2 regions of the Exiguobacterium sp. SH5S13 genome follow, and region 2 is predicted to be linked to the other one. Evidence: predicted binding sites of a transcription regulator. Region 2 holds the regulator's gene; the other holds the start of a gene.
The links. Region 2 encodes LexA, which represses DNA repair genes until DNA is damaged. Its sites were predicted from a motif close to CGAACATATGTTCG; they were not measured.

Region 1 (3,417 bases), on a different contig from region 2:
AGTCAGTGGTTGATTGGTGCCCCGACGACGTCGAGTGTTTTCATACTGCGACGGCCACAGACTCAGGAAATTCGAAGTTTTCTATTCGAATCACCATTCGGCCGAATGGTGTTCCTTGCGTGGCGTTAGACGCGCCCATGCTCTTGCTTTTGACGTTGCTCTTACGCTCCGTGCCTCCCGTCAGAAAGGGCCAGGAACATAGAGATGCGGCAATCAGCCAGCAGCTCTTGTTATCGGGCCGTCAGGGGGGCAGCGGTGCGATGAGCGACTTCGCCAATCGGCGTTAGACGCTCACGCATGAGCCCGGATCACCATTCTTTCTCCCATGCCCCGTCCTCGGACATGCCCCAATCCTCAAACCGATACTTGATGAGCCAATGGACATGCATCACTTCATATTCGAATACACCCTTGGATAGCTCGGAGACGACAAAGCTGACGTCTCCATTCGCCACCACCCATGTCCCGTATAGATATACTTTCTTGAGCGGACGCTCTTCTGCGTCCAGGTAAATCAATACCCGGAAATAGGGCGAGTTCCGTCCGTCATCGAACCGGACGACCTTCTCGACGCAATAGTTCTTGTCGACGACACGCATCCACTCGGGATGTTCCATCAATTCCGAGAATACCGTCCGGACGAACGGGTCCAATCCCGCGAACGCATAGTCATCAAGTAGCCCCTCGTCCATCACGTCTCATCTCCTTCCGGTTCTCTATAGACCGATTCCCCGTAAAAAGCCAGTTCAGTCCTTGTTCATGAACTTATAGAAACGAAGACTCTCGAAAATTGTATACATGTATACACGTATACAAATCTACATGTATACATGTATACAAAAGTCTGTGTATTCTTATGTACGACGATTCCGTCGAAGCATATTCGTATCGAAAAAGACGGTGAGGTGGGTCAAGCGTTCCCCTTCCTTCACATCACAAAGAAGATCCATGCTCACGAGTTTTAAGTCGTCAAAATCTTCTTGAAGCCGGTCAGGAAGGCGTCGAAGCAATACCTCCGTCATCTCGTCCATCGTCTGTTGATCTAGTTGGTAGCTATCCATCTGAATCATCCTCTCCTGTTGATAGCCTCATGATACCTCGCATCCAAGAAAGCAACATCTCGGCTTATTTCACGTAAGCCCTGGTGTTATTTCAAACAAGCCCTAGGGCTTGTTTAGAAAACATAGTCATTTTCAGTAAACAAACCGCGTTTTTACTTCTATCGTTTCATCAAAAAAACTCTTTACGAGACACGTCAAAATACTATCCTATATCTACTCACGAACCACTCCGTTTTCGTCATACGAAAACGACCCTTTTCCCGGATCCCGCTCTATGGATCCAGGCGAGAGCAACGCGAGTCGCCCGTCTCGTCAAAGAAAAACGCACGTTTTTCGTCCTTGCCCTTACCGGACGGACCGGGACCGGTCCCCCGGCCCCACTCCATTCCATTCAACCCATGTAACCTCGCTGTTTCATGCTGACATACGACTCGTCCGCACCGAGGATGAGATGGTCGAGCACCGGGATGCCGATAAGGTCCCCGGCTTCATGTAACCGTTCGGAGACAAGGATGTCCTCCCGGCTCGGGGTCGGGTCTCCGCTCGGGTGCTGATGACAGACGATGAGACATGAGGCATTGTTTAGAATCGCGCATTTGAAGACTTCCCGTGGGTGTACAACGCTCGAGTTAACGCTCCCGACGTGCGCCCGATGGACACCGATGACCCGGTTTTTCGTGTTGAGCATGATGACGAGGAACACTTCACGGTCGTCGTCCCCGATGAACGATGACCCGATTTGCCGGGCACTGTCCGGAGAGTGGATGATGGCGTGCTCGAGGGCGACCATTTCCTCGCGAACCTCTTGTTTGATACGGATGACCTCGATGATGGCTGATAGTTCCATGATGGTTTGTCCCCTTTCGGATAAGCTGTCCTCAGAACGAACACCGTTGTGCGTCCTGTTGACGGAAACGAAGCGAGCGTCGGGAGACGGTGCAAGGGCGACCGTAGGGAGAGCCTCAAAAAAATGCGTAGAGCAAACAGAGGTCCAGGCTTCCGTAGCCAACGAGCGAAAAGCCTTGCTTTGAGCCTAAAGCGAAGGAAGACGGGCCGGAGGGCGCGTCATTTTTTTGACGTCCCTTGCACCGACGACCAGCGAGCTAGAGTACGGAAACAGGACGCACGGAACACCAATCACGAAAAAGGCTGTTCAAACGAGATAAATTGGGTATAAAATAAGAACGAATGTTCGTTTTATTAAAAGGAGTGATTGTGATGACGATATATCGCGATCGGGGTGAGCTGAAATGGATCCCGTTCCTCATGCCCGAACATAAGGCGTTGCTGACAAAGTACTATAAGGAGATCCAAAAGATTGAGATGCCAGATGTCGATGAACAGGTCCTATCGGTCTATGAGAATGTGCTGAATGACGCAATTTTCAGCGGAGATATGGTGGAAGTGAAATATGTGGGGGAGCGGGAGATAAAACGATTCAAGGGATTCGTGCACCGGACCAACTATTTGGAGCGGACTGTTGAGCTGGCCAATCAACGGGACGGGATTATTCATGTGCCGTTCGAGGCAATCATTCACGTGGAACAATCGATGGACTAACGCCCTGCGGTTGTTCGAAGTTTGCGTCACGAAACGAAGTGTCGCTCCTCGACTCTCCACTTTTTTCTGCAATGCTAAGTGTTTAAATATTTGATTAAACGGTCGATAACACTTAAATTGAACCATTGAAATCCCTTGGGAATTATAAGGATTTCATAGTTATTAATTCTTCCAGAAAAATGTTTTTTGAGTTCGAATGAAAAAATGCACATTTTCTTAAAAAAAGAAATACAATGTAGTAGCAAAGTTTTTATAATAATAAGGTTTATTTATACTTCAGGAGGACTATCCATGGCTTCAATAGATGATTTGTTAGAGGAAATAAGTGACACTCGATTAAAGCAGAGGCTCCAGTCAGAATATGAGCGTCTACTACACAGAAAGAAATTTGGCCTAGTTTTTGAAAATCATATCCCAGACTTAACTCCTTTGTTCAACGTACCAATTCACAAAGGGTCTAAGGTTTCTCCTAGAGACAGTAAAATGGACAAGGTTTATAGCGTTATGAAAATAGAAAGAGAGATAGCACATTGTTTTAATCACAATACAAATGAAATCTCTACCTTTGATTTGTCTGAATTGGTAGTGGTGGCTCAGTTTGGTGATCCTATTTTTCCGACGTTAAAATCAATGGATATTGTAGAAAATGCCCCTGACAGTCAAACTTGGCATTCTCTTATCGAAGCGGATAATTATCACGCTCTACAATTACTAGAATATCTTTATCCTGGTAAAGTGGATTGTATTTACATAGATCCCCCTTACAACACAGGAGCGAAAGATTGGAAGTACAACA
Region 2 (3,417 bases):
CTCGTCGTCAAGACGATCGCGGCGAAGTATGGCCTTCACGCGACGTTCATGCCGAAACCACTCTTCGGTGTCAACGGTTCAGGGATGCATGCGAACATGTCACTCTTTAAAGGCGACACGAACGTGTTCTACGACCCGAACGGTGACATGGAGCTCTCGGATACGGCACGTGCCTTCACAGCTGGTATCCTCGAGCATGCACGTGCGTTCACGGCGATCTGTAACCCAACGGTCAACTCGTACAAGCGTCTCGTGCCTGGATACGAAGCACCATGCTACGTCGCATGGAGCGCCCGTAACCGTTCACCGCTCGTCCGTGTACCGGCTGCCCGTGGCCTCTCGACACGTATCGAAGTACGTTCGGTCGACCCGGCGGCGAACCCGTACCTCGCGCTCTCGGCCCTCTTAGCTTCTGGTCTTGACGGCATCGAGAAAGACTTGAAAGCACCGAAACCGATCGACAGCAACATCTACGTGATGGACAAGCCAGAGCGTGTTGCGAACGGCATCGACGATCTTCCGGCGACACTCTTCGACGCACTCGAAGTACTCCGCGCCGACAAAATCGTCATGGATTCGCTCGGTGACCACATCGGCGAACACTTCCTCGAGTTGAAAGAGATCGAGTGGGACATGTTCCGCACGCAAGTGACGGAGTGGGAACGCGATCAGTACATGACGCTCTACTAAGTCGAATGAACTTGAAAAAACGCTCGATCCAGTTTCTTGGATCGGGCGTTTTTTTAGTCAAAACAAGCGACCACTCGCAATTGAGTGGTCGCTTGTTTTGCGATTAGAACGCACGTTTGAAAAATGTGGACGCATAGTCGAGTGCCGTATGGAGCGTCGTCGCGAACACGAGACCGAGGAAGAACGGGATGCCGTTCAAGTCGAGCCACGTCTTCACAACCGCTTCATACGAAGTGAACGTAAGGATGAGCGCGAGCGGGAAGCCAAGGTAGATGACACGAATGAGATCGCTCAACACCGGCAAGTGCGACAGCGGAGACCGGTGCGGCATCAGCTTCACGTAAGGGAGCCAAAAGCCACGCAGCGGTCCCCACCGATAGTATGCATCCGATTTCAAATCGAGGTCCGGGGAGAGCCAAAACGTCCCGATAAGCGCACCGAGGAAAAGGGTAGTCGGGATATCGACATCAATAAAAGGCGTGGCAATCGCTAAAGCACCGATTGCCACGAGGTTCGTACGCGTATGTGTCTTGCCGCTAGCCATTAATGGATCGTCCGGTATACACCGATGACCTTCCCTAAAATGGATACGTTATCGAAATACATCGCCTCAAGTTCATCGTTCTCCGGCTGGAGTCGGACTTTCGACGCCTCTTTGTAGATCCGTTTGACGGTCGCCTCACCCTCGTCCGTCATCGCGACGACAATCTCTCCATTGTCTGCCGTGTTCTGTTGTCTGACGAGTACGCGGTCTCCGTCGAGGATTCCGGCGTTGATCATCGAATCGCCAGAGACGGAGAGCATATACACGTTATCCGAACCGACGATATGGGCCGGGAGCGGGAAGTGTTCTTCCACGTTCTCGATCGCCGTGATCGGTGTTCCGGCCGTAACTTTCCCGATAACCGGGACGTACATGACCGTCTCACGCTCCTCGATAGACGGGGCGTCCTCGCTCAACACTTCGAGCGCACGCGGTTTTGTCTTATCGCGCCGAATCAATCCACGTTTTTCAAGACGGTCCAAGTGACCGTGCACGGTCGAGCTCGATGCGAGACCGACGGCTTCACCAATTTCTCGGACTGACGGCGGATAACCTTTCGTCCGAACTTCAGCTTTTATAAAATCAAGAATCTGTTGCTGTCTTGCTGACATTTTTTTCAATGGATTTCACCTCGTTTATGTCGAATAACCTGCGAACGCATCCTATTCTTTATGGATTTATTTTAACACAAGAACATATGAGCGTACAAACATTCGTTCGTTTTTTCTTGACCGAACAGAAGTTCTTGTTTTATGATAAGGACAGATAAAACGAACAGACGTTCCTAAGAACGCATATTCTTATATTTGGAGGCGGTTCAAATGAAAGATACAGTCAATGGATTCATATTGGTCGGAATGGTAGTGCTCGGGATGTTCGCCTTTTACTTAGTCGGCGAGTTTCGCCAAGGCGGGACTGTGGAGCCGAAAGTGATGACGGTCGAAAGAAGTATCGAACAAGAAGTTGCGTTCAACGAAGCAGAAACGCTCGAAGCCCAGCTGTTAGCGGAACGTGCGGAAAAAGAAGAGCGGAAAACGACTTGGTTCGCTGCTGAATGATCGATTTGGATTGCGAACACCCGCTCATCCTGTGTATCGTAAGAGGATGACTGGAAAGAAAGGAAGTGACGAGATGCGAGTCGTCATTTATTGTCGCGTATCGACGAACAAGTCAACTCAGGAAACCTCGCTCACGAGGCAAGAAGCAGAATTGTTACAGATGGCCAAACGTCTCGATGCGGAAGTGATCGATGTGATCACCGAACAAGAGAGCGGATTTGAGGTCAATCGGACGGGTCTGCTCGATTTGTTAGAGCATGTGTCGGCGTCAAAGCTCGATGCCGTGCTCGTGAGCGATGACAGTCGCCTCGGCCGGGGGAATGCAAAAATCGCCATCTTGCATACGCTCATGAAGCATAACGTCCGGCTGTTGACGATGCAGTCGTCCGATGAATACGTCGTCTCCGACGCCGAGAAGATGGTGCTTGAGATTGTCAGCGTCGTCGAGGAGTATCAACGGAAGATTCATAACGCCAAGATATCGCGCGGCATGCGCCGTGCGGTCGCGAATGGGTTCAACCCGCAACGCAACATTCAGCACCATGACCAAGGGGGACGGAGCCGGATTGAAGTGCCGATCGAGGAGATCGTCCAACTCCGGGAGCGGGGGCTCACTTTCGCCGAAATCGCGGCCACGCTCCGTGGATTCGGCTACGAAGTCTCGAAAGCGACTGTGAACCGTCGCTATTTGGAACATGTGGCAGTGCCAGAAACTTGATTCCTACGCCCTGATTTTGTACAGTAGAACTACAAATTCAGTAGAGAGGGGGCGAACCTCATGTTAGCACCCGAACAATTGGAGCGGATTAACTTCCTCGCCAACAAGGCAAAGACAGACGGCTTGTCACAACAAGAGATGGACGAGCAACAAGCGTTACGTCAACAATATTTAAAAGCGTTCCGTCAATCGTTCAAATCCCAGATGATGGGCATGAAAGTCGTCGATCCGGAAGGCAACGACGTGACACCAGAAAAACTAAAAGACGAACAGAACCGACACCGTTCTGAATGAACTCGAATGCACATCCTATTTCGTATAGGATGTGCATGTTTGTTATACACGAAGCTCGATAAGGTTCGACCATTCCCTCGAAAACAGACGTATGGAAGTAAACGATTCCAATC

Region 1: the regulator LexA is predicted to act here: its motif matches at 2,243-2,256, upstream of EVJ30_RS12975 (YolD-like family protein).

Annotation. Positions count from the first base shown of each region.
Region 1 is NZ_SJUS01000028.1:18,155-21,571, forward strand. Features, by position in the region: gene EVJ30_RS12960 (hypothetical protein) at 309-692, opposite strand; gene EVJ30_RS12965 (hypothetical protein) at 855-1,061, opposite strand; gene EVJ30_RS12970 (JAB domain-containing protein) at 1,453-1,908, opposite strand; gene EVJ30_RS12975 (YolD-like family protein) at 2,280-2,621, shown strand; gene EVJ30_RS12980 (site-specific DNA-methyltransferase) at 2,913-3,417, shown strand, end outside.
Region 2 is NZ_SJUS01000002.1:188,215-191,631, forward strand. Features, by position in the region: gene glnA (type I glutamate--ammonia ligase) at 1-690, shown strand, start outside; gene EVJ30_RS02425 (metal-binding protein) at 794-1,234, opposite strand; gene lexA (transcriptional repressor LexA) at 1,234-1,854, opposite strand; gene EVJ30_RS02435 (hypothetical protein) at 2,056-2,292, shown strand; gene EVJ30_RS02440 (YneB family resolvase-like protein) at 2,366-3,010, shown strand; gene EVJ30_RS02445 (DUF896 domain-containing protein) at 3,071-3,304, shown strand.